DNA from 2 places in the Streptomyces sp. NPDC037242 genome. Region 2 is predicted to be linked to the other one. Evidence: predicted binding sites of a transcription regulator. Region 2 holds the regulator's gene; the other holds the start of a gene.
What was found. Region 2 encodes HrcA, which represses chaperone genes, less so after heat shock. Its sites were predicted from a motif close to TTNGCACTCNGNNNNNCNGAGTGCNAA; they were not measured.

Region 1 (15,662 bases), on a different contig from region 2:
CAGCGCCATCATCCACATCCAGAAGACGGCGCCCGCGCCGCCCAGGGTGATGGCGGTGGCGACGCCGGCGATGTTGCCGGTGCCGACGCGCGCGGCCGCGGAGATGGTGAAGGCCCCGAAGGACGAGACCTGCTTGCGGCCGTCGGCGCGCGGCGGGGTCTTCTCCTTCACCACCCGGAACATCTCGGGCAGCAGGCGCAGCTGCACTGCCCTGGACCGGACCGTGAAGTACAGGCCGGCACCGACCACCAGCGGTATCAGCAGGTAGGTCCAGAGGTGATCGTTCACGGTGACGATCAGCGAGTCCAGGGTGTCCATGGATCGAAGTCTCCCCGGGGCCGAAGGCCCTCCGACAGGGACCTTGGTCCGCTGGGCGCGGGCCCGAAGGCCCGCCGGACGCGCCTTTCGGCCCCGCCCCCGACCGGCACGCCCCCCGGGCTACCTCCGGTACACCTGGAGCCGTGACACCTCGTACGACATCTCGGTGAGCGCCGGCCCCGGCGCCGGGTGGTACCTCCCGGCCGACACCGACAGGTTGACGATGAGGTACGCGCGCCAGCTGCGGCCCACGCCCCGGCCGTCGCTGTACACGCGGGCGCCGTTGACCCACCAGACGACCGAGCTCCGCCCGAACTCGACCTTCAGGTCGACCCACGCCCCCGGGCGGACCGTGGCGTCGCGGTGGTAACGGTGCGCCTCCCGGACGTGGTTGGACAGTTCCAGCAGGTCGGGGTTGTCGGGGTGGTACTCGAAGACGTCGATCTCCTGGCCGCCGTCCAGCCAGGTCCAGATCGCGGGCCAGGCCCCCTGTTCCACCGGAAGCCGGACGCGGGCCTCCAGCACGTCGCCGGTCCGCACCATGAAGCCCTCGTCGCTGCCCTCGGTGGTGAGCAGCCCGGTGTCCCAGTCGCCGTCGGGGCGGCGCGTCGCCCGGAAGACGCCGCCCCGGCTGTAGGCGGGGTCGGAGACGAGGTGGTCCAGCTTGTTGTCGCCCGGGTTGACCGGGCCGCCGTCGGGATACGCCCAGGAGCGGCCGGCGATCCACTGGGCGGTCGAGGCGAAGTCGGCGGTGAAGACGGGGGCGCGGCGCGGGGTGAACACCGGCACCCCGCCACCGCCCCCGCCTGGAGCGAGGCGGCGCGTCAGGCGCCGCAGCCATCCGAACATGTCCGAGTCCATACGGTTTGAGTGCCCGCAGATCCTCGGGCCACACACCCGTTCTCGCTCAGAGTAATCACATGACTACCTTCAGAGATGTGCACCGCCCCGTGCGGCCTCGATGAAGGCCCGGATCAGTTCGGGGGACTTGACCCCGCGCTCGCGCTCGACGCCGGAGGAGACGTCCACGCCCCACGCCCCGGTCGTCGCGATCGCCTCCCGCACATTGCCCGGGTTCAGCCCGCCGGCGAGCAGCCAGTGCCCCTCGGGCGCGGTGAAGTCCGCCGATCCCCAGTTCCACGGCTTACCGGAGCCCGGGTCGGGCGCGTCGAGCAGCAGCAGGTCCTCCCCGTACTCACCGCAGCGCTTGACGTGCTCGGCGGTGGCCCGCAGCAGCGTGCGCCCCTCGGCCCGCAGCTCCGCGAAGTCCTCGGGCCCCTCCTCGCCGTGGAGTTGCACGCCCCGTACGCCGCTCTCCTCGGCGAACCGCCGCACCTCGGCGACCGACTGCCCGCGGAACACCCCGACGGTCAGCACCCCGCCCGGCACCCGTGCGGCCAGCTCCCGCGCGGTGGCCGCGTCGACCGTACGCGGACTGCCGGGCGCGAAGACGAACCCGACGGCATCGGCCCCGGCCTCCACTGCCACGTCGACGTCCCGCGCGGTCTTCAGGCCACAGATCTTCACGAAGAGATCACTCATGCCCCCAGTCAACCAAAGCCCCCCGCCCGGCGGTGATCCGTCTCGGCACCCGGGCGCGACCACCCCTGCGCCACTAGCCTGGAACGAGCATCACAGCCAGTGCGCAGCACGCCACGCGGAGGACCACGGTGACGATCGTGATCGAAGGGGCCACCCCGATAGAGCAGGCGGCACCGTCCACGTTCGAGACACTCCTGCGCACCGCTCGGAGATCACCTGTTTCTGGGACCCTTCTCCGCACGGGTACCGCTCCCGCAGGACGGTGTCCTTCGGTGAGCCGCTGCCCGTCCCGGAGCCCTTCGGGTTCGAGCTGGACACCACCGGCTTCTAGCGGGACGCGGAAACGCCCGAGGGCGGCACCCCCCGTGTCGGGGAGTGCCGCCCTCGGTCGAGAACAGCCGATCAGCCAGGGCCGATCAGAAGTCCATGTCACCGCCCGGCATGCCGCCCGGCGCGCCGGCGCCGGCCTTCTCGGGCTTGTCGGCGATGACGGCCTCGGTGGTGAGGAAGAGGGCCGCGATCGACGCCGCGTTCTGCAGCGCGGAGCGGGTGACCTTCGCCGGGTCGATGATGCCCTCGGCGATCATGTCGACGTACTCGCCGGTCGCGGCGTTGAGGCCGTGGCCGATCGGGAGGTTGCGCACCTTCTCGACGACGACGCCGCCCTCAAGGCCACCGTTGACGGCGATCTGCTTGAGCGGGGCCTCCAGGGCCAGGCGCACGGCGTTGGCGCCGGTCGCCTCGTCGCCCGTGAGCTCAAGCTTCTCGAAGACCGCGGAGGCCTGGAGCAGGGCCACGCCGCCACCGGCGACGATGCCCTCCTCGACGGCCGCCTTCGCGTTGCGAACGGCGTCCTCGATGCGGTGCTTGCGCTCCTTGAGCTCGACCTCGGTCGCGGCGCCGGCCTTGATGACGGCCACGCCGCCGGCCAGCTTCGCGAGGCGCTCCTGGAGCTTCTCGCGGTCGTAGTCCGAGTCGGAGTTCTCGATCTCGGCGCGGATCTGGTTCACGCGACCGGCGACCTGGTCGCTGTCACCGGCACCGTCGACGATGGTGGTCTCGTCCTTGGTGATGACGACCTTGCGGGCGCGGCCGAGCAGGTCCAGGCCCGCGTTCTCGAGCTTGAGGCCGACCTCCTCGGAGATGACCGTGCCACCGGTGAGGATGGCGATGTCGCCGAGCATGGCCTTGCGGCGGTCGCCGAAGCCCGGGGCCTTGACGGCGACGGACTTGAAGGTGCCGCGGATCTTGTTGACGACCAGGGTCGACAGGGCCTCGCCCTCGACGTCCTCGGCGATGATCAGCAGCGGCTTGCCGGACTGCATGACCTTCTCGAGGAGCGGCAGCAGGTCCTTGACCGAGCCGATCTTCGAGTTGACGATCAGGATGTACGGGTCGTCGAGGGACGACTCCATGCGCTCCATGTCGGTGGCGAAGTACGCCGAGATGTAGCCCTTGTCGAAGCGCATGCCCTCGGTGAGCTCGAGCTCCAGACCGAAGGTCTGCGACTCCTCGACGGTGATGACGCCTTCCTTGCCGACCTTGTCCATGGCCTCGGCGATGAGCTCGCCGATCTGGGTGTCGGCGGCGGAGATGGAGGCCGTGGAAGCGATCTGCTCCTTGGTCTCGACATCCTTCGCCTGCTCCAGCAGGGCGCCGGAGACGGCCTCGACGGCCTTCTCGATGCCGCGCTTGAGGGCCATCGGGTTCGCACCGGCGGCCACGTTGCGCAGGCCCTCGCGGACGAGCGCCTGGGCGAGGACGGTGGCGGTGGTCGTACCGTCGCCGGCGACGTCGTCCGTCTTCTTGGCGACTTCCTTGACCAGCTCGGCGCCGATCTTCTCGTACGGGTCCTCGAGCTCGATCTCCTTGGCGATGGAGACACCATCGTTGGTGATCGTGGGGGCGCCCCACTTCTTCTCAAGGACGACGTTGCGACCCTTGGGGCCAAGGGTGACCTTGACGGCGTCGGCGAGCTGGTTCATGCCTCGCTCGAGACCGCGCCGGGCCTCCTCGTCGAACGCAATGATCTTGGCCATCTGAAGTGGTCCTCCCGGACAGCGGTGGATTGCTCCCGGACCGCGCCCGCGCCCGCGACGGACGGCCTGCGTGCCCGGCGGTTCCTTCCCGCCGGACCCTGCGGGCCTCACCGACCCGGTCCTCGTCTTAGTAGCACTCTCACCTGGAGAGTGCTAACGCCAATGATTAGCACTCGACCCCCCCGAGTGCAAGCGGCTTCGTGCAACGCCCGGCCGGGAGGCAGGCGGCGCAAGGGCTGTCCGGGCAGTACACGCGAGGGACCCACACCCCTTGTCCGGGATGTGGGCCCCTCATGTGTACGCGTGGGCGGTCGATCGCGCCTGGGCTAGCCGAGTGCGAGCTTGACCATGTCCGCCTGCGGACCCTTCTGGCCCTGCGAGATCTCGAACTCGACCCGCTGACCCTCTTCAAGGGTGCGGTACCCGTCCATCTGGATGGCGCTGTAGTGGACGAACACATCCGCACCACCGTCGACCGCGATGAAGCCGTAGCCCTTCTCCGCGTTGAACCACTTGACGGTGCCCTGAGCCATGCCTAACTCCCCTATTACTGGCCCTTGCGCAGGACCGCACTTCGCGGTCCCGGGTCAGAACTTGCGCCGGAACGCCTCGACCGGGGCTGAATGTATCCGCACCGCTGCTGTCTGCAACAGGTCAATCCGACGAGAATTCTGGACACGGGGAAAGATTGAAATAGAGTGAAAAGCTGGCATCTTCCCGGGCAACTCGGACCCGGCATAGCCCCGCAAACACCCCATACGGCACTTGCATGTTGACTCAATGTCAACCCTCACGCGACCCGCTCATATGCGGCGGGCAAGAACAGCGGAGGGGACTTCCCCAACCCTACCGCGCCCAACCAAGCAGAATTGCCCCCTCCGCTTATTAGCGGAGGGGGCAATTCTAGGTTTTACGTGTCAGCCGGGTTCCGGCCGACCGGGATCAGCCGCCCGCGACGGCCGGAATGATCGAGATGCCGGCGCCTTCCGGCGTCGCCGTCTGCAGCCCGCCCTCAAAGCGCACGTCGTCGTCGTTGACGTAGACGTTCACGAAGCGGCGCAGCTTGCCCTGGTCGTCCAGGACGCGCGCGGCGATGCCCGGGTGGCTCTTCTCCAGGGACTCGATGACCTCGGCGAGGGTCGCGCCGTCGGCGGGGACCTCGGCCTTGCCGCCGGTGTAGGTGCGCAGGATGGTGGGGATGCGGACGTTGACGCTCATGGCGCTTCTGCCTTTCCGGTGTGCAGGGAGAGAGGATCAGACCAGGCCGGCGGCGCGGAACGCGTCCAGGCTCGGGCGGATGGTGGCGGTCTGGCCGCTGTCCGCGGCCACCGCCTCCAGGGTCTTGAGGCCGTCGCCGGTGTTCAGGACCACGGTGGTGAGCGCCGGGTCGAGCTGCCCGTTCTCGATGAGCTTCTTCGTCACGCCGACGGTCACGCCGCCCGCGGTCTCGGCGAAGATGCCCTCGGTCTGCGCCAGGATCTTGATGGCCTCGACGACCTGCTCGTCGTTGACGTCCTCGACGTAGCCGCCGGTACGGCGGGCGATGTCCAGGACGTACGGGCCGTCCGCCGGGTTGCCGATGGCCAGCGACTTGGCGATGGTGTTCGGCTTCTGCGGGCGGACCACCTCGTGACCGGCCTTGAAGGCGGTGGACACCGGGGAGCAGCCCTCGGCCTGGGCACCGAAGATCTTGTACGGCTTGTCCTCGACCAGGCCGAGCTTGATCAGCTCCTGGAGGCCCTTGTCGATCTTCGTCAGCTGCGAGCCGGACGCGATCGGGATCACGATCTGGTCGGGCAGCTGCCAGCCGAGCTGCTCGCAGATCTCGTACGCCAGGGTCTTGGAGCCCTCGCCGTAGTACGGGCGCAGGTTGACGTTGACGAAGCCCCAGCCCTCGCCCAGCGGGTCACCGATGAGCTCCGAGCAGAAGCGGTTGACGTCGTCGTAGTTGCCCTCGATGCCGACCAGGTCGCCGCCGTACACACCGGCCATGACGACCTTGCCCTGCTCCAGGTCGTGCGGGATGAACACGCACGAGCGGAATCCGGCCCGGGCGGCCGCGGCGCCGACGGCGCCGGCCAGGTTGCCCGTGGAGGAGCAGGACAGGGTGGTGAAGCCGAAGGCGCGGGCGGCCTCGACGGCGATGGCCACGACGCGGTCCTTGAAGGAGTGCGTCGGGTTGCCGGAGTCGTCCTTGACGTAGAGCTTGCCGGTGACGCCGAGCTCCTTGGCCAGGTTGGCCGCGTCCACGAGCTTGGTGAAGCCGGGGTTCAGGCTCGGCTTGGAGGCCACGTCCGCGGGGACGGGCAGCAGCGGCGCGTAGCGCCAGATGTTCTGGGGGCCGGCCTCGATCGCCGCGCGCAGCGCCTCGGGGTCACCGAGGGGGAGGTCGTAGGCGACTTCCAGCGGTCCGAAACACTCGGCGCAGGCGAAGATCGGACCGAGCTCGAAGCGGGTTCCGCACTCGCGGCAGGAAAGGCCGGTGGCAGGTCCGAGATCGACAGAGGTGGCAACAGTCTGTGCAGCCATGATGGCGAGGCCCTTTCTCCTCATCTTCCCCATGGCGCACTTCGCCATGAGACGGAATTGGCACCTTCCCTAGCCGGGGACCTCGCGGGAGTGCGCAAATACGCATCGCGAGAACCGACTGGAGGGTTGCCGGGGCTTCAACGGGCCGTGTCCCTCTGCCCCTCTGGATGAGCGGTATGGCACCGGCACACGCGTTCCATGGCGCGCCGGTGCGTTTGTACGCGGGGACCCCCGGCATGCGGTGGACCTTCGCGTTGTTCAAGACTGTAACCGAAGGTCCGGGCGGTTGAGACAGCCGTCCGAACCGCGAGATGGATCACATTTCGGTCGAAACCACGGATGAACCAAGGAGTGCAGAAGGTGCTGGAAGAGGTGGAGCGCTGGCTGGCAGACCGCTCCTGGTCCGCCGCCGACCGACCGCTCGACCAGCTGCTTTCCGCCAAGCGGGCAGCGGGGACCACGGTCAGCGTGGTGCTGCCCGCGCTCGACGAGGAGGCGACGGTCGGCGACATCGTCGAGGTGATCCGGCGCGATCTGATCGAGGGACTGCCCGTCCCCCTGGTGGACGAGCTCGTCGTGATCGACTCGGGCTCCACCGACCGCACCGCGGAGGTCGCCGCGAAGGCCGGCGCCCGGGTGGTGCACCGCGACGAGATCCTGCCGCGGATCCCGCCCCTGCACGGCAAGGGCGAGGTGCTGTGGCGCTCGCTGCTGGCCACCACCGGCGACATCGTGTGCTTCGTCGACGCCGACCTGCGCGACTTCTCCGCCGCCTTCGTGTCCGGGATCGTGGGGCCGCTGCTGACCGATCCGGACGTGCAGTTCGTCAAGGCGATGTACGACCGCCCGCTCGGCGACGCCCCCGGCCAGGGCGGGCGGGTCACCGAGCTGGTGGCGCGCCCGCTGCTCAACCTGCACTGGCCGAGACTCGCCGGCTTCGTCCAGCCCCTGGGCGGTGAGTACGCCGTACGCCGCTCCCTGCTGGAGCGGCTGCCCTTCCCCGTGGGGTACGGCGTCGAGCTGGGCCTGCTGGTGGACGCGCTGCACACGGTCGGGCTCGACGCGCTGGCCCAGGTGGACGTGGGGGTGCGCCTGCACCGCCACCAGGACGGCCAGGCGCTGGGCCGGATGGCCGCGGCGATCTACCGCACCGCCCAGCTGCGGCTCTCGCGCGGGCACCTCGTACGGCCGGAGCTGACGCAGTTCGAGCGCGGCCCGGACGGCTTCGTCCCGCACACGTACGCGGTGGACACCGAGGAGCGGCCGCCGATGCGCGACATCGAGGAGTACGCGCGCCGTCGTGTGGCGTAACCGGGGAAAGCGCCCGGGAGGAACTGACGTTTGAGCGGGCACGGGCCGGGCTAGGTTCGCCGCATGGCTTCTCAGGTACTCGTCGCCGCCAACCGCGGCCCGCTCTCGTACGCCCTCGCCGCCGACGGCACGCTCAGTGCCCGGCGCGGCGGGGGCGGACTCGTCTCCGGCCTCTCGGCGGCCCTGGCCGAGCAGCCGGAGGCGCTGTGGATCTGCGCCGCGCTGTCGGACGCGGACCGGGAGGCGGTGCGCAGAGGCGTGGCCGAGCCGGGGGTCCGGATGCTGGACGTCGATCCCGCGGTGTACGACGACGCGTACAACGGCATCGCGAACTCGGTGCTGTGGTTCACCCACCACCACCTCTACGACGTCCCGCGCGAGCCGGTCTTCGACGCGGAGTTCCGGCGGCAGTGGGCGTCGTACGTGCAGTACAACCAGGCCTTCGCCGAGGCTCTGGCGCAGGAGGCGGCGCAGGGGGCCTGCGTGCTGGTGCAGGACTACCACCTGGCGCTGGTGCCGGGTGCGCTGCGCGAGCTGCGGCCGGACCTGCGGATCGGGCACTTCACGCACACGCCGTGGGCGTCGCGGGACTTCCTGGGCATGCTCCCGGACGACGTCCGGGAGCAGTTGCTGCGGGGGATGCTCGGTGCGGACCGGCTGGGGTTCCACACCTCGCAGTGGGCGGACAACTTCCTGAGCTGCTGCCCGCCCGGGCAGCGGACGGAGGTGTCCGCGTACCCGCTGGGCGTGGACGCGGACGAGCTGCGGGCGCTGGCGCACCGGCCGGAGGTGGACGACAAGCTGGCCGGGCTGCGGGCGGAGGTCGGGGACGTGAAGACGATCGTGCGGGTGGACCGGACCGAGCTGTCGAAGAACATCCTGCGCGGCCTGCTGGCGTACCGGGAGCTGCTGACGGTCCGCCCCGAGTGGCGCGGGCGGGTGGTGCACCTGGCCTCCGCGTACCCGTCTCGGCAGGACCTGGCGGTGTACCGGGCGTACACGGAGTCGGTCGCGGAGCTGGCCGCGGAGATCAACGCGGAGTTCGGTACGGCGGACTGGCAGCCGGTGCTGGTGTCGGTGCAGGACGACTTCGCGCGCTCGCTGGCGGCGTACCGGATGGCGGACGTGGCGCTGGTGAACCCGGTGCGGGACGGGATGAACCTGGTGGCGAAGGAGATCCCGGTGGTGTCGGAAGCGGGTTGCGTACTGGTGCTGTCGACCGGGGCGGGGGCGTACGAGGAGCTCCGCGAGGACGCGCTGACGGTGAACCCGTACGACGTGACGCAGACGGCGGAGGCCTTGCACGCGGCGCTGTCCATGCCGGCGGCGGAGCGCGCCGAGCGCACGAAGCGCCTCGCCGCGGCCGCCGTTGGGCTCCCGCCGGGCCAGTGGTTCGCCGTGCAGCTGGCCGACCTCCGCGCCTGACGGCGGCGCCGCGTCCGGGTCCGCGTCCGGGTCCGGGTCCGGATCCGGATCCGCCGGGCGGAACCCGGGCCCCGGGCCCCCGCGGGCTCCGCCCGGACCCGCGCCTCAAACGCCGGCGGGGCTGGATCTGGGGTGAGGCCGCCTTTTGGCGCGCCCGTCGGGCAATCGCAGCGCCGCCCGGCAAGAATCAGCCCCGCCGGGCAACGGCAGCGGCCAGGCTGGACAGGAAGGCGACGACCTCGGCCGGGCCGGAGAGGACGAGGTCGGCGCGGGCGGCCAGCTCCGGGACCTCCGCCGAGCCGCTGCACACCAGCAGCCCCGGCATGCCGTCGGTCCGGAGCTTCTCCACCGCCGAGTACGCCGCGAGGTCGCCCAGGTCGTCGCCGGCGTACAGCACGGCCTCCGCGCCCGTCTCGGCCAGGTACTCCGACAGCGCCACGCCCTTGTCCATGCCCGGCGGCCTCAGCTCCAGGACGGCACGGCCCGGCTCGACCATCAGCCCGTGCCGCGCGGCGAGTTCGGCCAGGGGTTCGCGCAGGGCCTCGAAGGCCGCGGACGGGTCGGCCGCCCGCCGGGTGTGGACCGCGAGCGCCCGGCCCTTCTCCTCGATCCAGGTCCCGCGCCACGCGCCGATCGCATCGAGGAAGCCCGGCAGCTCGGCCCGTACGGCCGCCACCCCGGGGTGCTCGGCCGGCGCGTGCACGATCCCGGACACGGCGTCCCACCGCTCGGCCCCGTAGTGGCCCAGCACCACCAGGTGTTCCAGGCCGGGGACGCCCGCGAAGCCCCCGTAGCGGACCGCGACCCCGGCGGGCCGTCCGGTGACCACGGCCACCGACGCGACCTCGGGGGCCAGCGCGGCGAGTGCGGGGACGGCGCCGGGGTGGGCGCGCGCCTGGTCCGGGTCCGGGACGATCTCGGCGAGTGTGCCGTCGAAGTCGAGGGCGACCACGGAGCGCCGTGGCACCCGGAGCAGGGCTTGGAGTCCCTCGCGTCCGGCAGCGGTGACGGGCATCGGCAGGTCGTGCGGATGGCTCCCCATACGCACGACCCTAACGGCCGAGCGGGGCGACGGCTACGGCGCGGACCACGTCCGCGGCGAGCGCCCCCGACCCGTCATCTCCGGGCCCGCTGGGCCTCGCGGATCCGCCGCAGCCGGTTCACCGTGCCCGGCGCGTGCTCCAGGGCCCGGGGGTCGTCCATCAGCGCGTTGAGCAGCTGGTAGTACCGGACCGGGGCCATCCCCAGCCCTTCCCGTATGGCCCGCTCCTTGGCCCCGGGCCCCGGCCAGGTGCGGCCCTCGTAGGCGAGCACGGCCGCTTCCTCAGCGGTCAGCCGCCCCTCGTCCGTCATACGGCCAGATTAACGCCGCCCGCTGACACCCACGCTTCAGCGGGGGTCAGCGGGGGTCGGCGGCCCGCGCCGCGCCCGCGATGTCCTCCAGGACCTTCGACGGCTGTCCGCCCGGCTGCACGCTCTTGCCGATGTTCTGCTTGACGTCCTCGCTCACGGCCGCCCAGGACTTCTTGCCGACCGGGTACAGCCGTGCGCTGGGCAGTGCCTGGAGGAAGGTCTTGAGCTGCGTCTGCGAGGCGCCGCCGGCGGCGGCGTCCATCGCCCGGTAGCCGCTCGTGGTGACGGGCAGCAGGTCGTACTTGCCGGTGAAGGCCGTCACGTTCTTGGCCTCGTAGAGGTAGTCCAGGAACTTCCCGGACTCCGTGCGGTGTCCGTTCTTGAACGCCATCACCCAGTCGGCGACGCCCATCGTCGAGTGCTCGGTCCCGTCGATGGTCGGCATGGCGGTCATGCCGAACTTCACGCCCTTCTCCCCGGCCTGCTTCAGCAGCGTCGGGTGCCCGTTGAGCATGCCGGCCTCGCCCCGCGTGAAGGCGTCGAAGGCGGCCTGCCGGTCCAGCTTCCCGGGCTCGACGGCGCCGGTCAGGCCCTGCCCGACCAGCTTGTCGCGCAGGAACTCGAAGGTCTTGACGTTCTCCGGGGAGTCGATCGCGTACGACTCCTCGTTGTCGGTGTAGCCGCCGCCTCCCGCGAGCAGCCACATCATCGTCTCGGCCTGTGCCTCCTCGCGGCCCAGCGGCAGCGCGAAGGGGGTCTGCACGCCGGCGGCCTTGAGCTTCTTGGCGGCCGCTTCGAGGTCCGCCCAGCTCTTGGGCTGCCAGCCGGTCTTGGCGTCCTTGGGTATGACGCCGGCGTCCGTCAGCAGCTTCTCGTTGTAGAAGAGCAGCCGGGTGCTGGCGACGAAGGGCAGCCCGTACTGGACGCGCTTGACCTTGCCCGCGTCGGCGAGCGGTGCCAGGAAGTCGGCTTCCGTCTGCACGGAGAGCAGTTCGTCGGCGGTGTACAGCTTGCCGTCGGCGGCGTAGTCGGCGTAGGCGCCGATCTGCGCGATGTCGGGGGCCTTGCCGGCCTTGACCATCTCGGCGACCTTGGCGTCGACCTCCGACCAGGAGTAGACGCTGACCTCGACGTTGATGCCCGGATGCGCCTTCTCGAAGGACTCCGAGAGTTCCTTCCAGTAGGCGGCGGAGGAGTTCTGCGGATTGTCCCCGTAGTCGGCCGCCACGACCCGCAGGGTCACCTCGTTGTCACCGGTGAGGCTCGACAGGGCCCCGCAGCCCGTCAGCGTCACAGCGGTCAGACACAGTGCGGTGCCGGACACGGCCAGGCTCAGGTAACGGCCCTTCACAGTTCTCTTGCCACCCCTTGTTGTACGTACGATCCACGTAAGGTCTACACCACTTTGGCGGCTCCGCCACATCCGGACGGCGCCCCTCCCCTGCCTCTCCCCCGCCTCCCCCCTGCCTCTTCACGCCCTCTCCTCCGCTTCTGCCCAGGGCAGCGCCAGGGCCTTGGCCCCGATTTTGTATGGCGACTCAACAATCCCTCCTCAGTGGACTAGACCTTTCCCCTTCCAGCACGCGAGACTGTCACCCGTGAAACCCGTTGAACACGTCATCGCCCTCGATGTGGGCGGCACTGGGATGAAGGCCGCCCTCGTCGCCGCCGACGGCTCCCTGCTCCACGAGGCGCGCCGCGCCACCGGTCGTGAGCGGGGCGCCGAAGCCGTCGTCGAGACGATCCAGGACTTCGCCGCCGAGCTCCTCGACCTCGGCCGGGAGCGCTACGGAACGGCCGCCTCGGCCGCCGGGGTCGCCGTCCCCGGCATCGTCGACGCCGAGAACGGGATCGCCGTCTACGCGGCGAACCTGGGCTGGCGCGACGTACCGATGCGCGAACTGCTCAGCAGACGCCTGGGCGGAATCCCGGTCGCCCTCGGCCACGACGTGCGCACCGGCGGACTCGCCGAAGGCCGCATCGGCGCGGGCCGCGGCGCCGACCGCTTCCTCTTCGTCCCGCTCGGCACCGGCATCGCCGGCGCCATCGGCATCGCCGGCCGCATCGAGGCGGGCGCCCACGGCTACGCGGGCGAGATCGGCCACATCGTGGTCCGCCCCGGCGGCCCCGCCTGCGGCTGCGGCCAGCGCGGCTGCCTGGAGACCCTCGCCTCCGCCTCCGCCGTCAGCCGCGCCTGGGCGAGCGCCTCCGGCGACCCCGAGGCCGACGCCGCGGACTGCGCCAAGGCCGTCGAGTCCGGCGACGAGCGCGCCCGCGAGGTCTGGCTGACCGCCATCGGCGCACTCGCCGACGGGCTGGTCACCGCGATCACCCTGCTGGACCCGCGCACGCTGATCATCGGTGGCGGGCTCGCCGAGGCCGGGGAAACCTTGTTCACACCACTACGGAAGGCCGTGGAGGAGCGCGTGACGTTCCAGCGGCTGCCCCACATCGTTCCGGCGGCCCTCGGGGACACCGCCGGTTGCCTGGGCGCAGGGCTGCTCGCCTGGGACCTACTCGCCACGGAGGTACCTGCCTGATGTCCGGAAGCGCTCACAGCACCGTCCTGTCCGGCGCCGACGTGGTGCTGCCCACCGGGACCGTGGCGGGCGGCCGCGTCATCGTCGACGGCGACCGCATCGCCGGCAGCGCCCGCGAGGACGCGCGCGTCGTCGATCTCTCCGGGCACTGGATCGTCCCCGGCTTCGTGGACATGCACAACCACGGCGGCGGCGGCGCGTCCTTCACCTCCGGCACCGCCGAGGAGGTCCTCAAGGGCGTACGGACCCACCGCGAGCACGGCACCACCACCCTGGTCGCGTCCACCGTCACCGGCGAACTCGACGAACTGGCCCGCCGCGCCGGACTGCTGGCCGAACTGACCCAGCAGGGCGAGATCGCGGGCATCCACTTCGAGGGGCCGTTCATCAACGCCTGCCGCAAGGGCGCGCACAAGGAGGACCTGCTCCGCGACCCCGACCCGGCCGAGGTCCGCAAGCTGGTCGACGCCTCGCACGGCACCGCCCGGATGTTCACCCTCGCCACCGAGCTGCCGGGTGGCCTGGACTCCGTACGACTGCTGGCGGAGCACGGGGTGATCGCCGCGATCGGGCACACGGACTCCACCTACGACCAGACGCGCCAGGCCATCGACGCGGGCGCGACCGTGGCCACCCACCTCTACAACGCGATGCCGGGCATGGAGCACCGCGCCCCGGGCCCCATCGCGGCGCTGCTGGAGGACGAGCGGGTCACCGTCGAGCTGATCAACGACGGCACGCACCTGCACCCGGCCATGCTGGAGCTGGCCTTCCGCCACGCGGGCGCGCACCGGGTGGCGCTGATCACCGACGCGATGGACGCGGCCGGCTTCGGCGACGGGATCTACCACCTCGGTCCGCTGGAGGTCGAGGTCAAGGAGGGCGTGGCCCGCCTGGTCGAGGGCGGCTCGATCGCCGGCTCCACCCTGACCCTGGACACCGCCTTCAAGCGGTCGGTGACCCTGGACAGGCTCCCCGTCGAGTCCGTGGTCCAGGCGATCTCCGTCAACCCCGCCAAGCTGCTGGGCCTGTACGACCAGGTCGGCTCGCTGGAACCCGGCAAGTACGCGGACCTGGTGGTCCTGGACTCCGCCTTCGACGTCAGGGGCGTCATGCGGCACGGCGAATGGATCGTCAACCCGCTGGGCTGAACACCGGCCTGACGGCGGGTCCGGCAACGTCCGGCAACGTCCGGCAGCAGATCTGACGGCCAAGCGGCTGGACGCACGAGGGCGGTCGGCCCGGAGGACTGGGCCGACCGCCTTTGGTTTGGCATGATCCCGGCAGCAACAGACCCGGGGGTGGCCCATGATCCTGACCGTGACGCTCAACACCGCACTCGACGTCACCTACCGCGTGCCCAGGCTGCACCCGCACGCCTCGCACCGCGTCACCGACGTCGCCGAACGCCCCGGCGGCAAGGGCCTCAACGTCGCCCGGGTACTGGCGGCGCTCGGCCACGAGGTGACGGCGACGGGCTTCGCCGGCGGCCGCACGGGCGCGGTCGTACGCGAGCTGCTCGCCGACTGCCCCGGGGTGTCGGACGCCCTGGTCCCCTGCGCGGGCACCACCCGGCGCACCCTGGCCGTGGTCGACGAGGGCTCGGGCGACACCACGCAGTTCAACGAGCCGGGCCCGCTGATCGGTTCCGCCGAGTGGTCCGCGTTCCTCGCCCGGTACGAGGAACTGGTCGCGGACGCCCGCGCGGTGGCCCTGTGCGGCAGCCTGCCCCCGGGCGTGCCGGTCGGCGCGTACGCCGTCCTCGTACGGGCGGCCCGCGCGGCCGGCGTCCCCGTCCTCCTCGACACCAGCGGCGAGCCCCTGCGCCGCGGGGTCGCCGCCCGCCCGGAGATGATCAAGCCGAACTCCGCCGAGCTGGCCGAGCTGACCGGCTCCCGGGACCCGCTGCCCGCCACCCGCGACGCCCGGCGCCGGGGCGCCCACGCGGTGGTCACCTCGCTCGGCCCGGACGGGCTGCTCGCCGCCACCGCCCAGGGCACCTGGCAGGCCGCCCCGCCGCGCGCCCTGTCCGGCAACCCCACGGGCGCCGGCGACTCCGCGGTCGCGGGCCTGCTCTCGGCCCTCGCCGAGGGCCTGGACTGGCCGGCCCGGCTGGTGCGCGCGGTCGCCCTCTCGGCGGCCACCGTGCACGCCCCGGCGGCGGGAGAGTTCGACCCCCGCACCTACGAGGAGGTACGGGGGTCGGTGAAGGTCACGCCGGTGGGCTGAGCCTGGTCAGCCCTGCTCCAGCCACAGCTGGTCGAGGGCGACCTCGCACTGGTTGCCCGCCTCGCAGGACACCTTGACGTTGTTCGTGCCCTTCTTCAGGGTCACGATCGAGTAGGTGTTGGTCCAGCCCTTGTCCCACTCGCCGGGCTTGGCGTTGCTGAAGTTCTTCATGTTGATCGGGCGGGACTGCACCTCGCCGTTGACGGTCAGCGTGGTGCTGGCGTCCTTGCCCGGCACCCCGTAGATCATCTTCAGCTTGTACGAGCCCGCCTTGGCGACGTCCACGGTCCAGGTGACCGCCGCGCCGGGCTGGTTGAAGTTGCCGACGTACTGGCCGCCCGCGCTCTTCGCCCCCGGCACCACGTTCATCAGGATC
Region 2 (15,662 bases):
CGGCTTCCTCGGCCTGCTCCACCTGGACGTGGTCCGCGAGCGCCTGGAGCGCGAGTTCGGGCTCGACCTGATCGCCACCGCGCCGAACGTGGTCTACCGCGTCGTCCTGGAGGACGGCAAGGAAGTCACGGTCACCAACCCGAGCGAGTTCCCCGAGGGCAAGATCTCGGACGTGTTCGAGCCGGTCGTACGGGCCACCGTGCTCGCCCCGACCGAGTTCATCGGCGCGATCATGGAGCTCTGCCAGCAGCGCCGCGGCACCCTGCTGGGCATGGACTACCTCTCCGAGGACCGGGTCGAGATCCGCTACACCCTGCCCCTCGCGGAGATCGTCTTCGACTTCTTCGACCAGCTGAAGTCCAAGACGCGCGGCTACGCCTCGCTCGACTACGAGCCCACCGGCGAGCAGTCCGCGAGCCTGGTCAAGGTCGACATCCTGCTGCACGGCGACAAGGTCGACGCCTTCTCCGCCGTCACGCACAAGGACGCCGCCTACGCCTACGGCGTGCGCCTGGTCGCCAAGCTCCGCGAGCTCATCCCGCGGCAGGCCTTCGAGGTGCCGATCCAGGCCGCGATCGGCTCGCGCGTCATCGCCCGCGAGACCATCCGCGCCATCCGCAAGGACGTCCTCGCCAAGTGCTACGGCGGTGACATCTCCCGTAAGCGGAAGCTGCTGGAGAAGCAGAAGGAAGGCAAGAAGCGGATGAAGATGGTCGGCTCCGTGGAGGTCCCGCAGGAGGCCTTCATCGCCGTCCTGTCCAGCGACGACTCCGGCGGCAAGAAGAAGTAGGCCCACCCGGCCCGCTGCGTACGAACAAGCCCCCGCGCTCCGGCGCGGGGGCTTGTTTCGTTATGAATCGGCCGCACGTGGGCCCTTACGCACCAGGCGGAGGGCCCCTAGTCTGATCACTGCTCGTTGGTTACTCGCCAGTTACAAGCCCTGACTCAGCCACCCTGACTCAGCCACCCCAGCCAGTCAGCCCCCTGCATTGACAGGCCCTGCCGCGTGGTCCGGAGGACGTCCGTGAGCGACACACAGACCTTGATCGAGAACCGCCCGCCCACTGTGGCGACCCTCTTCCTGGAGCGTGTCGCCGCCACGCCCAACGGCGAGGCCTACCGCTTCCCGGTACCCGCCGCCGGCGGCCAGGGCCCCGACGACTGGAAGTCGCTCAGCTGGGGACAGGCCGCCGAGCGCGTCTTCGCCGCCGCGGCCGGACTGATCGACCTCGGCCTGCGCCCCGAGGAGCGGGTCGCACTCGCCTCCAACACCCGGGTCGAGTGGATCCTCGCCGACCTCGGCGTGATGTGCGCGGGCGGCGCCGTCACCACGATCTACCCGAGCACCAACGCCGAGGAGTCGGCGTTCATCCTCGCGGACTCCGAGAGCCGGGTGCTCATCGCCGAGGACGGCGCCCAGCTGGCGAAGGCCCGCGAGCGCCGGGCCGAGCTGCCGAACCTCGCCCACGTGGTCGTGGTGGAGGCCGCCGACGCGGTCGCCGCCGAGGGCGACCCGGAGGGCTGGGTGCTCTCGCTCGCCGACCTGGAGGCGCGCGGCAAGGAGTACCTCGCCAAGCACCCCGAGGCGGTCAAGGAGCGGATCGCGGCCATCACCGCCGACCAGCTCGCCACCCTCATCTACACCTCCGGCACCACGGGCCGTCCCAAGGGCGTCCGCCTCCCGCACGACAACTGGTCGTACATGGCCAAGGCCACCGTGGCCACCGGCCTGATCACCAAGGACGACGTCCAGTACCTGTGGCTGCCGCTGGCCCACGTCTTCGGCAAGGTGCTGACCTCCGGGCAGATCGAGGTCGGGCACGTCACGGCCGTCGACGGCCGGATCGACAAGATCATCGAGAACCTGCCGGTCGTCCAGCCGACGTACATGGCGGCCGTTCCGCGCATCTTCGAGAAGGTCTACAACGGAGTCGCGGCCAAGGCCCGGGCCGGCGGCGGCGCCAAGTACAAGATCTTCCAGTGGTCGGTCGGCGTCGCCCGCGAGTACGCCAAGGTCACCCAGGACAACTTCCGCCGCACCGGCCGGGCGACCGCGCCCTTCGGCCTCGCCACCAAGCACAAGATCGCCGACACGCTGGTCTACTCCAAGCTCCGCGAGGCCTTCGGCGGCAACCTGCGCGCCGCCGTATCCGGCGCCTCCGCCCTGGCGCCCGAGATCGGCTACTTCTTCTCCGGAGCCGGCATCCACATCCTGGAGGGCTACGGCCTGACGGAGTCCAGCGCGGCCTCCTTCGTCAACCCGGGCGAGGCCTACCGCACCGGCACCGTCGGCAAGCCGCTCCCCGGCACCGAGGTCCGCATCGCCGACGACGGCGAGGTCCTGCTGCGCGGCCCCGGCATCATGCAGGGCTACCACCAGCAGCCGGAGAAGACCGCCGAGGTCCTGGAGTCCGACGGCTGGCTGCACACCGGTGACATCGGCGAGCTGTCGCCCGACGGCTACCTGCGGATCACCGACCGCAAGAAGGACCTGATCAAGACCTCGAACGGCAAGTACGTCGCCCCGGCGGAGATCGAGGGCCAGTTCAAGGCGATCTGCCCGTACGTGTCGACCATCGTCGTGCACGGCGCCGACCGGAACTTCTGCTCGGCCCTGATCGCCCTCGACGAGCCGTCCATCCTCACCTGGGCCGCCGAGGTCGGGCTGGAGGGCAAGACGTACGCCCAGGTGCTGGCCGCGCCGGAGACCAACCGCATGATCGAGACGTACGTCCAGACCCTGAACGAGGGCCTGCAGAAGTGGCAGACGGTCAAGAAGTTCCGGCTGCTCCCGCGCGACCTCGACGTCGAGCACGGGGACCTCACCCCGAGCCTGAAGCTGAAGCGCCCGGTCGTCGAGCGTGAGTTCAAGCACCTCATCGAGGAGATGTACGAGGGCTCGCGGGAGGCCTAGGGGCTGTCTGGCCCGGGGCCAGGCCAGGGGCGTAAACGACCATGGGGCAGTGCGGGACAATGGGCGCATGCCTTCCGCACTGCCCGACGGTGAACCCATGCCCGAAGACGGCTCGCTGCCGTCGCATGCCCTGGCGGGAGCCGGGGAGCGGCCGCTCGGCTTCTACCTGCACGTCCCGTACTGCGCCACGCGCTGCGGGTACTGCGACTTCAACACCTACACGGCGACCGAGCTGCGCGGCACGGGCGGCGTGCTCGCCTCGCGGGAGAACTACGCCGACACCCTGATCGACGAGGTCCGCCTGGCCCGCAAGGTGCTCGGCGACGACCCGAGGGCCGTACGGACGGTCTTCGTGGGCGGCGGTACGCCGACGCTGCTGCCGGCCGCGGACCTCGTACGCATGCTCGCGGCCATCCGGGACGAGTTCGGTCTCGCGGAGGACGCCGAGGTCACCACCGAGGCCAACCCGGAGTCCGTGAACCCGCAGTACCTCGCCGAGCTGCGGGCCGGCGGCTTCAACCGGATCTCCTTCGGCATGCAGAGCGCGAAGCAGCACGTCCTGAAGGTGCTGGACCGCACGCACACGCCCGGGCGGCCCGAGGCGTGCGTCGCGGAGGCCCGGGCGGCGGGCTTCGAGCACGTGAACCTGGACCTGATCTACGGGACGCCGGGGGAGTCGGACGAGGACTGGCGCGCGTCGCTGTCCGCCGCGCTGGGCGCGGGGCCCGACCACATCAGCGCCTACGCCCTGATCGTCGAGGAGGGCACCCAGCTGGCCCGGCGGATCCGCCGCGGCGAGGTCCCGATGACGGACGACGACGTGCACGCGGACCGGTACCTGATCGCGGACTCGGTGATGGCCGAGGCCGGGTACTCCTGGTACGAGGTGTCGAACTGGGCCGTGAACGAGGCCGGGCGCTGCCTGCACAACGAGCTGTACTGGCGCGGCGCCGACTGGTGGGGCGCCGGCCCGGGGGCGCACTCGCACGTCGGCGGGGTGCGCTGGTGGAACGTGAAGCACCCCGGCGCGTACGCCGCCGCGCTCGCGGAGGGGCGGTCCCCCGGCGCCGGGCGGGAGCTCCTGTCGCAGGAGGACCGGCGCGTGGAGCGGATCCTGCTGGAGCTGCGGCTGGTGGACGGCGTACCGCTGTCCCTGCTGGCCCCGGCCGGCCTGGCGGCGTCCCGCCGGGCCCTGGCGGACGGCCTGCTGGAGGCGGGCCCGTACGAGGCGGGACGCGCCGTGCTGACCCTGCGCGGGCGCCTGCTGGCCGACGCGGTGGTCCGGGACCTGGTGGACTGATCCCCCGCCCCGGGGTGCGGGGCCGCGGTCAGGCGGGGCCGTCGACCGTGACGAAGTCGATCAGCTCCTCCACGCGGCCCAGGAGGGTCGGTTCCAGGTCCTTGTAGGACGTCACGCGGGACAGGATGTGCTGCCACGCGGCGCCCGTGTTCTCCGGCCAGCCCAGGGCGCGGCAGATGCCCGTCTTCCAGTCCTGGCCGCGGGGGACCACCGGCCAGGCCCCGATGCCCAGCGCGGACGGCTTCACCGCCTGCCAGACGTCCACGTACGGGTGGCCCGCCACCAGCACGTGCGGCGAGGTCACCGAGGCCGCGATGCGCGATTCCTTCGAGCCCGGCACCAGGTGGTCCACCAGGATGCCCAGCCGGGCGTCCGCGGCCGGGGCGAAGTCGGCCACGATGGCCGGGAGGTCGTCGATGCCCTCCAGGTACTCCACCACCACGCCCTCGATCCGCAGGTCGTCGCCCCAGACCCGCTCCACCAGCTCGGCGTCGTGGCGGCCCTCGACGTAGATCCGGCCCGCCCTCGCCACCCGGGCCCGCGCCCCCGGGACGGCGATCGACCCCGAGGCCGTGCGGGCCGGGGCGGCCGGGCCCCGCGGCGGGCGCGTCAGCGTCACCACCGCGCCGTCCAGCAGGAAGCCCCGCGGCTCCAGCGGGAACACCCGCCGCTTGCCGAAGCGGTCCTCCAGGGTCACCGTGCCGGCCTCGCACGCCACCACCGCGCCGCAGAAGTCCGTACCCGCCACCTCGACCACCAGGTCGGGCTCGGCGGCCACCTCGGGCACGGCCTTGGGGCGCTTCCACTGCGGGGTCAGGTCGGGGGAGTACTCGCGCATCCGGCCGAGGGTAGGAGAGGCGCCGCGCTCACGCCTCCGACACGCCGAACCGCTGTGCCAGTGTGTCGCGTTGCGCACGGACAAAAGCCGCGGTGACCACCGCTCCGTGACCCGGCACGTACAGCGCGTCGTCCCCGCCCAGCGACAGCAGCCGGTCCAGGGCCGCGGGCCACTGCCCGGGCACCGCGTCGGGGCCCGCCGAGGGCTCGCCCGACTCCTCCGCCAGGTCCCCGCAGAACACCACCTCCCGGGAGCCCGGGACGAACACCGCGAGATCGTGGCGGGTGTGGCCGGGGCCCACGTTCGCGAGCAGCACCTGCACCCCGCCGAGCTCCAGCGTCCACTCGCCCGAGACCAGGTGCCCCGGGGCCACCAGCAGGTCCGCGGCCTCGGCGGCCAGGTCCGGCGCCAGCCCGTGGCGTACCGCGTCCGCCCGCAGCTCGTCGCGGCCGTGGCCGCTCGACAGCAGGGCGTCCAGGCCGACCGGCCCGTAGAACTCGGCCCCCGCGAAGGCGGCCCCGCCCATCACGTGGTCGAAATGTCCGTGGGTGAATGCGATATGGGTCACGCGCCGACCGGTCAGCAGCTCCGCCTCGGCCCGCACCTGCGAGCCCTCCCGCACGGACGATCCGGGGTCGATCAGGAGTACCGACTCGTCCCCCACCACCAGCCCCACCGTGCAGTCCCACACCGGGAGACGGCGCCGTCCGGCCCGTCCGGTCAGCCGTTCCCAGCCCGCCTCTTCCCAATGCACGTCCATGCCGCGACGCTACCGTGACGGGCCACCCTTGCCAGGGTCTGACTACCCGGCCGTACACTGAGCGGGGGATCTCTGGCACTCGAACGCCCAGAGTGCCAACGACCGAGCTTCACACGGCAACGGACCACAGCTGGAGGTGTGCGCGCGATGCTCAGCGAACGCAGACTCGAAGTGCTGCGCGCCATCGTCCAGGACTACGTCGGGACGGAGGAGCCGGTCGGCTCCAAAGCGCTCACCGAGCGCCACCGGCTCGGCGTGTCGCCCGCGACCGTGCGCAACGACATGGCCGTGCTGGAGGAGGAGGGCTACATCGCCCAGCCCCACACCAGCGCCGGCCGGATCCCCACCGACAAGGGCTACCGGCTCTTCGTCGACAAGCTGGCGGGCGTCAAGCCCCTGTCGTCGCCCGAGCGCCGCGCCATCCAGAACTTCCTCGACGGCGCGGTCGACCTCGACGACGTGGTCGGCCGCACCGTACGGCTGCTCGCGCAGCTGACCCGGCAGGTCGCCGTCGTCCAGTACCCGAGCCTGACCCGCTCCACGGTCCGGCACGTCGAGCTGCTCTCGCTCGCACCCGCGCGCCTGATGCTCGTGCTGATCACGGACACCGGCCGGGTCGAGCAGCGGCTGGTCGACTGCCAGACCCCCTTCGGCGAGCAGTCGCTCGCCGATCTGCGGGCGCGGCTCAACAGCCGGGTCGTCGGCCGCCGGTTCACGGACGTGCCGCCGCTGGTGCAGGACCTCCCGGAGTCGTTCGAGGCGGAGGACAGGGCGACGGTCAAGGCCGTCCTCGCCACCCTCCTCGAAACGCTCGTGGAGGAAGCCGAAGAACGGCTGATGATCGGTGGAACCGCCAATCTCACCCGCTTCGGACACGATTTTCCCCTGACGATCAGGCCGGTGCTCGAAGCGCTGGAGGAGCAGGTCGTGCTCCTCAAGCTGCTGGGCGAGGCCAATGAGTCGGGAATGGCCGTACGGATCGGGCATGAGAATGCCTACGAGGGACTGAACTCCACGTCGGTCGTCTCGGTCGGCTACGGTTCGGGCGGCGAAGCAGTCGCCAAACTCGGCGTGGTCGGACCGACCCGCATGGACTACCCCGGAACGATGGGAGCGGTACGCGCAGTGGCACGTTACGTCGGACAGATCCTGGCGGAGTCGTAAGTGGCCACGGACTACTACGCCGTACTCGGCGTGCGCCGCGACGCATCGCAGGACGAGATCAAGAAGGCCTTCCGCCGCCTCGCGCGTGAACTCCACCCGGATGTGAATCCGGACCCGAAGACGCAGGAGCGCTTCAAGGAGATCAACGCGGCCTACGAGGTGCTCTCGGACCCGCAGAAGAAGCAGGTCTACGACCTCGGCGGCGACCCGCTGTCCTCCTCGGGCGGCGGCGGCGCGGGCGGCTTCGGAGCGGGTGGCTTCGGCAACTTCTCCGACATCATGGACGCCTTCTTCGGCCAGGCCTCGCAGCGCGGACCGCGCTCGCGCACCCGCCGCGGCCAGGACGCCATGATCCGCCTCGACCTGGAACTGGACGAGGCCGCCTTCGGCACCACCAAGGACATCCAGGTCGACACGGCCGTCGTCTGCACCACCTGCTCCGGCGAGGGTGCCGCCCCCGGCACCTCGGCGCAGACGTGTGACATGTGCCGCGGCCGCGGTGAGGTCTCGCAGGTCACCCGGTCCTTCCTGGGCCAGGTCATGACCTCGCGCCCCTGCCCCCAGTGCCAGGGCTTCGGCACCGTCGTCCCCACCCCGTGCCCCGAGTGCGCGGGCGACGGCCGGGTCCGCTCCCGCCGCAGCCTGACGGTCAAGATCCCCGCGGGCGTCGAGAACGGCACCCGCATCCAGCTCGCGGGCGAGGGCGAGGTCGGCCCCGGCGGCGGCCCCGCCGGCGACCTGTACGTCGAGATCCACGAGCTGCCGCACCCGACCTTCCAGCGGCGCGGGGACGACCTGCACTGCACCGTCACCATCCCCATGACGGCCGCGGCCCTGGGCACCAAGTGTCCGCTGGAGACGCTGGACGGCCTGGAGGAGATCGACATCCGGCCCGGGACCCAGTCCGGGCAGGCGATCCCGCTGCACGGGCGCGGTGTCACGCACCTGCGCGGCGGCGGCCGGGGCGACCTCATCGTCCACGTCGAGGTCACCACCCCCGGAAAGCTGGACCCCCAGCAGGAGGACCTGCTGCGCCAGCTCGCGAAGCTGCGCGGCGAGGAGCGGCCGACGGGCCAGTTCGCGCCCGGCCAGCAGGGTCTGTTCAGCCGTCTGAAGGACGCGTTCAACGGCCGCTGACCGGCCCGCGAGAACACGTACGAGCCCGGTCCGGGGATCCCCCCGGACCGGGCTTCGTGCTTCCTCCGTGCCTCCACGGGGCTCCCCTCGGGCTTCCCTCAAGACCGGAGGTAAGCGGACTATGCCAGGCGAATGCCGTGATTCGGTCCCGTGAGCGGGACATGGCACGATGCAGACCATGTCCTCCGCACCGAACGGTCTCTCCCCGTATCCGATCGTGCAGGCTCCCATGGCAGGCGGCGCCTCCTGCCCTCCGCTCGCCGCCGCCGTGTGCGAGGCGGGCGGGCTGGGCTTCCTCGCCGGCGGCTACAAGACCGCCGACGGCATGTACCAGGAGATCAAACAGCTGCGCGCGCTCACCCGGCGCCCGTTCGGCGTCAACCTCTTCATGCCGCAGACCGGTTACGTCGACCCGGCCGCCGTGGAGGCGTACCGCGGGCAGCTCGCCGGAGAGGCCAGCTGGTACTCGATCTCCCTCGCCGAGGAGGAGATCCTCGGCACCAGCGACGATGGATACGACGCCAAACTCGCCATCCTCATCGAGGACCCCGTCCCGGTGGTCTCCTTCACCTTCGGCTGCCCCCCGCCCGCAGCCTTCGACTGCCTGCGCAAGGTCGGTACGTACACGGTCGTCACCGTGACCTCGGTCGAGGAGGCCCGCGCCGCACAGGCGGCGGGCGCCGACGCGCTCTGCGTCCAGGGCACCGAGGCCGGCGGCCACCAGGGGACCCACCGCGACGACCCCCAGGCCGACGGCACGGCGAGCGTCGGCCTGCTCGCGCTGGTGGCCCAGGTACGGGAAGCCGTGGGCCTCCCGCTCATCGCCGCCGGCGGACTGATGCGCGGCTCGCAGATCGCCGCGCTGCTCGCGGCGGGCGCCGAGGCGGCGCAGCTCGGCACGGCGTTCCTGGCGTGCCCGGAGTCCGGTGCGGACCCGCTGCACAAGAAGGCGCTGACCGACCCGCTGTTCGTCCGCACCGAGCTGACCCGGGCCTTCTCCGGACGGCCGGCCCGCGGGCTCGTGAACCGGTTCATGCGCGAGCACGGGCCCTACGCCCCGGCCGCGTACCCGCAGATCCACCACCTGACCTCGCCGCTGCGCAAGGCCGCCGCGGCGGCCGGGGACCCGCAGGGCATGGCCCTGTGGGCGGGTCAGGGCCACCGGCTGGCGCGGGCGCTGCCCGCGGGGGAGCTGGTGGAGGTCCTGGCGGCGGAAGTCGCGCAGGCCGAGAGTGCGTTGAAGGCAAGGCAGATGAGGAGTGCGTCATGACCGCCCCCGTGTTCGTGGTCGAAGAGGTCCCCGGGGGACCGGAGTTCGTCCTGGACGGTCCCGAAGGCCGGCACGCGGTGTCCGTGAAGCGGCTGAACCCCGGTGAGGAAGTGGTCCTCGCGGACGGCCGCGGCCGGTGGGCCGAGGCCGTGGTGAAGGCGGCGGAGGGCAAGGACCGGCTGGTCGTGTCGGTGTCCGGGGTCTTCGAGGAGGCGGAGCCGGCCGTCCGGATCACCGTCGTCCAGGCCCTCCCCAAGGGGGACCGCGGGGAGGTCGCCGTCGAGACGATGACCGAGACCGGCGTGGACGCGATCGTCCCCTGGCAGGCCTCGCGCTGCATCACCCAGTGGCGCGGCGACCGGGGCGCCAAGTCCCTGGCCAAGTGGCGGGCCACGGCCCGGGAGGCGGGCAAGCAGTCCCGCCGGGTGCGCTTCCCGGAGGTGGCCGAGGCGCTGTCCACGAAGCAGGTGGCGGCGCTGCTCGCGGAGGCCGACCTGGCGGTGGTGCTGCACGAGGACCGCGACGCCCCCTCGGGCGCCCTGGCCACGGCGGAACTGCCCGCCACGGGCTCCATCGTGCTGGTCGTGGGCCCCGAGGGCGGGGTCTCCCCGGACGAGCTCGCGGCCTTCGCGGCGGCCGGGGCGCATCCGTACCGCCTGGGCCGCTCGGTCCTGCGCACCTCCACGGCCGGGACGGCGGCGGCGGCGGTCCTGCTGGCGCGGACGGGGCGCTGGTCCTGACGGGCGGCCGGTCCTGACGGGTTGCCGGATACGATGCCCGGGCTGATCAACGTCACGCCAACGTCCACGCCAACGTCATCGGAAGGCTCAGCCATGGCCGGGGAACCGCAGGCCGACTGCCTGTTCTGCAAGATCGTCACAGGGGACATCCCGGCGACCGTCGTCCGGGAGACCGAGACGACCGTCGCCTTCCGGGACATCAACCCGCAGGCGCCGTCCCACGTGCTCGTCATCCCGAAGGTGCACTACCCCGACGCCGCCACCCTCGCCGCCGCCGAGCCGGCCATCGCCGCGGACCTGCTGCGCGAGGCCGGGCAGGTCGCCGCCGACGAGAAGGTCGACGACCACGGCTACCGGGTCGTGTTCAACACCGGCGCCGGCGCCGGCCAGACCGTCTTCCACGCCCACGCGCACGTCCTCGGGGGCCGCGGCCTCCAGTGGCCCCCCGGATAAGACGTGTCCGTACGCGAGTTCGTGGTGCTGGGCACCGCCAGCCAGGTGCCCACCCGCCACCGCAACCACAACGGCTACCTGCTGCGCTGGGACGGCGAGGGCATCCTCTTCGACCCCGGCGAGGGCACCCAGCGCCAGATGCTCAGGGCCGGGGTGGCCGCGCACGACATCAACCGGATCTGCGTCACCCACTTCCACGGTGACCACAGCCTCGGCCTCGCCGGGGTGATCCAGCGCATCAACCTCGACCGGGTCCCGCACCCCGTCACCGCGCACTACCCGGCTTCCGGGCAGCGGTTCTTCGACCGGCTGCGGTACGCCACGGCCTACCGCGAGACCGTGGAACTGGCCGAGGCGCCGGTGGCCGAGGGCGGGGTACTGGCGCGCGGGGACTCGTACGTCCTGGAGGCCCGCAGGCTCTCGCACCCGGTGGAGTCCTTCGGCTACCGGATCACCGAGCCCGACGGGCGCCGGATACTGCCGGAGCTGCTCGCGCGGCACGGCATCAAGGGGCCGGACGTGGGCCGGATCCAGCGCGAGGGGCGGCTGGACGGGGTCACGCTGGAGGACGTCAGCGAGCCGAAGCCGGGGCAGCGGTTCGCCTTCGTCATGGACACCCGGCTCTGCGCGGGCGTGGACGAGCTCGCGGAGGGCTGCGACATGCTGGTGATCGAGTCGACGTTCCTCGACGCGGATGTCCAGCTGGCGACGGACCACGGGCACCTCACGGCGGGCCAGGCCGCCGGGGTCGCGCGCGAGGCGGGTGTCCGGCACCTGGTGCTGACGCACTTCTCGCAGCGGTACACCGACCCGTCGGAGTTCGAACGCGAGGCGCGGGCCGCCGGGTTCGAGGGCGAGCTGACGATCGCGGCGGATCTGACCCGCGTCGCGCTGCCGAAGCGGCTCTGACGGCGCGGCCCCGCCCGGCCGCCCCGGCGCGGCCCGCCCCCGAGTGCGCGCTGCGGCGCGGCTGCCGGGGGCCCGCCCCCGGACCCGCGCGCCTCAAACGCCGGCGAGGCTGGATTCCGGCTGATGCCGCCGCTCGGCGACCTCAGCTCCGCCGGTGTTCGAGGCGCAGGCCGGTGCGGCGCCCGGTGTCGCGTCCGGCCCGTCCGGTGCTTGTGGACCGGGGTCCGGGCAGGGCCCGGGGAATGGTGGAAGGGCGGGTAGGGGGACGGCTCCGCGCAGTGGACCCGGCGCTCCCGACCGGCACCCGGCGGACGGAGTCCGGCGCAGCGGCGCGCCGGGGGAGGGGATGCGCAGCGCGACCGCCGCCATCGGGCCGGCCACCGCCAGCAGCAGTCCGCCCAGCGCCAGGCCCATGCCCGGGAACCCCGCGCCCTCGGCGAGCAGGCTCCCGGTGACGGGCCCGCACGCCACCCCGAGGGAGGACGCGGAGCCGGCCAGCACGGCCCACCGCCCGCGCGGGTCCAGGGCGGCCGCGAGGCCGATGGCGTACGAGAGGACGATCGGGTAGAGCGCGTTCCACAGGATCTCCCCGGCGGCGAAGCCGGCGAGGTCGCGGGCGCTGGAGGACAGCACCACGCAGCACGCGATGAGCACCGTACCCGCCCCGATCGGCACCGCCCGGCCGAGCCGGGCGCCGAGCGCGGAGGCGGCCGTGACCCCGAGCAGGCCCGCGCCGAGGGCCGCGGCGAAGACGATGCCCAGGGTGACCTCGGACAGGCCCGCCTGCTGGGCGCCGATGCGGCCGCTGACTCCCCACAGGGCGTTCTGGGCCAGCGACCACAGCATCAGCGCGCCGGCCAGCACCGCCCCGGCGCGCGGGTACGGCAGCCGCCCGCGGGCCCGTACGGCGGGACCCCGGTCGGCGGGCCCGCCGAGCCGGCCCGTCGCCGGCCACACCAGCGCGGCGACCAGGGCGATGGCCGTGAACGGCAGCGAGTGTCCGCCGCCGAGCCGCGGCAGGGTCAGGTACAGCGCCCCGGCGGTGGCCGACACCGAGAGCAGGCCGAGCGCGGAGGTGCGGTGCGGGTCCCGCTGCGCGGCGATCCCGGACGCGGCCACGGCGGTGGCGGTACCGGAGCCGAAGCCCCCGACGACCGCGCCCGCGACGACGAGCGGGAGCAGGCTGGTCGCGGCGGCCGTGCCGTAGCCCGCGACGGCGAGCAGCAGCCCGAGCCGGGCCAGCGGGCGGGGCCCGTGGCGGGGGATCCGCGAGGCGAGGGCGAACCCGGCGGCGGCGGAGCCGAGCAGCAGGACCGAGCCGATCAGGCCGGCCTGCGCGGGACTCAGCGGGAGGTGCGCGTCGAGGCGGCCGACGACGGTCGGGAGCAGGTACGGAGCGACGTAACCGGCGGTGAAGAGGGCGACGAGCGGCCGGGCGGCGGGCGGCGCGGGGGTGTGCGAGGGCACGGGCGTTCCAGGTGGTGCGAGGGTGGTGCGGGGGACGCCGCGAAGAGAGCGGGGCCCATGTCTATCAAGCGGCCGGAGTTGCGGAGAAGAGCACTTCGGTGGTGATCTGCGTCACACTGGGTTTTGATTCGCGCTCAGGAGGGGAAAGCTCCGAGCTTTCCGCCCGAACTCCGGGGCGCGCACCCCCTTGCAGAAACGACCCTTCGCCACTTCAATCCGCACACGCACCAAACGGGGAGTACACCGTGACCAGTCGGAACGACCGCAACAGCCGCTCCACCGCCGGGGATGCCGTGGACAGTGCGGCCGACGTGGACCCGCTCGGCCCGCTGCGCGACCCCGGGGAGCCGGGCTGCGACGTCTTCCTGACCGGCACGGTCTTCCTCGACATCATCTTCACGGGCCTCGACTCGGCCCCCGTGCGCGGTACGGAGTCCTGGGCGCGCGGCATGGGCTCCAGCCCCGGCGGCGTCGCCAACATGGCCACCGCACTGGCCAGGCTCGGCCTGCGCACCTCGCTGGCCGCGGCCTTCGGGGACGACCACTACGGCGAGTACTGCTGGGACGCGCTCGAACAGGGCGAGGGCATCGACCTGTCGATGTCGCGGACCGTGCCCGGCTGGCACAGCCCCGTCACGGTCTCCATGGCGTACGAGGGCGAGCGCACGATGGTCTCGCACGGCCACGAGGCACCGCCCCCCGCGGGCCCCTTCCCGCAGTGCCCCCCGGCGGCCCGCGCCGCCGTGGCCTCGCTGGGGCCGGGCGGCGGGGAGGAATGGGTCGCGCAGGCCGCGCGGCGCGGCTCGCGGGTCTTCGCCGACGTGGGGTGGGACGAGAGCGGTCGCTGGGACCTCGCGGCGCTGGCCGACCTGGAGCACTGCGAGGCCTTCCTGCCGAACGCGGGGGAGGCGATGCGGTACACGCGGACCGACTGCCCGCGGGCGGCGGCCCGGGCGCTGGCCGACAAGGTGCCGATCGCGGTGGTGACCATGGGCGCGGAGGGCTCGTACGCGGTGGACGGCCGCACCGGCGAGACGGCGGAGGTCCCGGCGATCACGGTGGACGCCCTGGACCCGACCGGCGCCGGCGACGTCTACGTGGCGGGGTTCGTCACCGGCACCCTGGCGGGGTGGCCGCTGGCGGACCGGCTGGCCTTCGCGGGCCTCACCGCGGCCCTGTCGGTGCAGGAGTTCGGCGGCTCCCTGTCGGCCCCCGGCTGGCCGGAGGTGTCCGACTGGTGGCGGGCCGCCCCGCAGGACCTGCGAGGCCGCTACGCCTTCCTGGACGCGCTGGTCCCCCCGGGCGCCGGACCCGCGGCGCGCCGCCGGGCGGTCCCGACGATCGGCTTCCGGCACCCGGCGTAGCGAGCGCCCCGCGGGCACCTGGAAAACCCCTCGGGGAAGGCGCGGTGGCGACGTAGGCTTGGTATTCCGGAGGTCGACGATCGGCGCGGCCCCTCAGCGGGAGGTATGCGCAGGCCACAGTGCCGGCCCATGACTCAGACACCGACAGCCCACATCCCCGCGCCGGGGCAGGCGCGAGCCCACTTCACCGTTCCGGCCACGCACCCGATGGTCACGGTCCTCGGCTCGGGCGACGCTCTGTTGCGCGTGATCGAGAAGGCCTTCCCGAAGGCCGACATCCATGTTCGGGGCAATCAGGTCAGCGCGATCGGCGAAGCGGCGGAAGTCGCTCTGATCCAGCGCCTGTTCGACGAGATGATGCTGGTGCTCCGCACCGGGCAGCCGATGACGGAGGACGCAGTGGAACGCTCGATCGCCATGCTCAAGTCGAGCGGCAACGGCCAGGGCCCGGACGAGACCCCCGCCGAGGTGCTCACCCAGAACATCCTCTCCAGCCGCGGGCGCACCATCCGCCCCAAGACCCTCAACCAGAAGCGGTACGTCGACGCGATCGACAAGAACACGATCGTGTTCGGCATCGGCCCCGCCGGTACCGGCAAGACCTACCTCGCCATGGCCAAGGCGGTCCAGGCCCTGCAGTCCAAGCAGGTCAGCCGGATCATCCTGACCCGCCCCGCCGTCGAGGCCGGCGAGCGCCTCGGCTTCCTGCCGGGCACGCTCTTCGACAAGATCGACCCGTACCTGCGCCCGCTCTACGACGCCCTGCACGACATGATCGACCCCGACTCGATCCCCCGCCTGATGGCGGCGGGCACCATCGAGGTGGCCCCGCTGGCATACATGCGTGGCAGGACGCTCAATGAGGCCTTCGTCGTGCTCGACGAGGCGCAGAACACGACCGCCGAGCAGATGAAGATGTTCCTGACGCGGCTCGGCTTCGACTCGAAGATCGTCGTCACCGGTGACGTCACGCAGGTCGACCTGCCGGGTGGCGCCAAGAGCGGGCTGCGCCAGGTCCAGGAGATCCTCGAAGGGGTGCCGGACATCCACTTCTCGCGGCTCACGTCCGAGGATGTCGTCCGGCACAAGCTGGTCGGCCGTATCGTCGATGCGTACGAGAAGTACGACGACAGCCAGGACGCCCACCAGTCCCGGAACGGTTACCAGCGGAAGTAGAAGTCAGCGCACCATGTCGATCGACGTCAACAACGAGTCCGGAACCGAGGTCGACGAGCAGGCGATCCTCGACATCGCCCGCTACGCGCTCACCCGGATGCGGATCCACCCGCTCTCCGAGCTCTCCGTCATCGTCGTCGACGAGGCGGCGATGGAGCAGCTCCACATCC

Region 1: a site for HrcA is predicted at 4,066-4,092, ahead of groL (chaperonin GroEL). Genes of this name have one in related genera too.

The regions. Positions count from the first base shown of each region.
Region 1 is NZ_JBVJUY010000004.1:97,858-113,519, reverse strand. It holds gene ACZ7GJ_RS07345 (alanine/glycine:cation symporter family protein) at 1-318, opposite strand, end outside; gene ACZ7GJ_RS07340 (LamG domain-containing protein) at 439-1,179, opposite strand; gene ACZ7GJ_RS07335 (phosphoribosylanthranilate isomerase) at 1,249-1,860, opposite strand; gene groL (chaperonin GroEL) at 2,277-3,899, opposite strand; gene ACZ7GJ_RS07325 (cold-shock protein) at 4,226-4,432, opposite strand; gene ACZ7GJ_RS07320 (MoaD/ThiS family protein) at 4,842-5,117, opposite strand; gene thrC (threonine synthase) at 5,154-6,428, opposite strand; SAM riboswitch class I at 6,446-6,602, opposite strand; gene ACZ7GJ_RS07310 (glucosyl-3-phosphoglycerate synthase) at 6,789-7,739, shown strand; gene ACZ7GJ_RS07305 (alpha,alpha-trehalose-phosphate synthase (UDP-forming)) at 7,803-9,164, shown strand; gene otsB (trehalose-phosphatase) at 9,352-10,206, opposite strand; gene ACZ7GJ_RS07295 (DUF3263 domain-containing protein) at 10,281-10,517, opposite strand; gene ACZ7GJ_RS07290 (extracellular solute-binding protein) at 10,564-11,868, opposite strand; gene ACZ7GJ_RS07285 (ROK family protein) at 12,116-13,057, shown strand; gene nagA (N-acetylglucosamine-6-phosphate deacetylase) at 13,057-14,208, shown strand; gene ACZ7GJ_RS07275 (1-phosphofructokinase family hexose kinase) at 14,366-15,286, shown strand; gene ACZ7GJ_RS07270 (CBM35 domain-containing protein) at 15,293-15,662, opposite strand, start outside.
Region 2 is NZ_JBVJUY010000005.1:147,131-162,792, forward strand. It holds gene lepA (translation elongation factor 4) at 1-790, shown strand, start outside; gene ACZ7GJ_RS08825 (AMP-dependent synthetase/ligase) at 1,025-2,914, shown strand; gene hemW (radical SAM family heme chaperone HemW) at 2,982-4,214, shown strand; gene ACZ7GJ_RS08835 (DUF3097 domain-containing protein) at 4,243-5,052, opposite strand; gene ACZ7GJ_RS08840 (MBL fold metallo-hydrolase) at 5,081-5,812, opposite strand; gene hrcA (heat-inducible transcriptional repressor HrcA) at 5,960-6,976, shown strand; gene dnaJ (molecular chaperone DnaJ) at 6,977-8,113, shown strand; gene ACZ7GJ_RS08855 (nitronate monooxygenase) at 8,292-9,383, shown strand; gene ACZ7GJ_RS08860 (16S rRNA (uracil(1498)-N(3))-methyltransferase) at 9,380-10,123, shown strand; gene ACZ7GJ_RS08865 (histidine triad nucleotide-binding protein) at 10,217-10,576, shown strand; gene ACZ7GJ_RS08870 (ribonuclease Z) at 10,580-11,485, shown strand; gene ACZ7GJ_RS08875 (MFS transporter) at 11,579-12,952, opposite strand; gene ACZ7GJ_RS08880 (carbohydrate kinase family protein) at 13,246-14,316, shown strand; gene ACZ7GJ_RS08885 (PhoH family protein) at 14,446-15,492, shown strand; gene ybeY (rRNA maturation RNase YbeY) at 15,506-15,662, shown strand, end outside.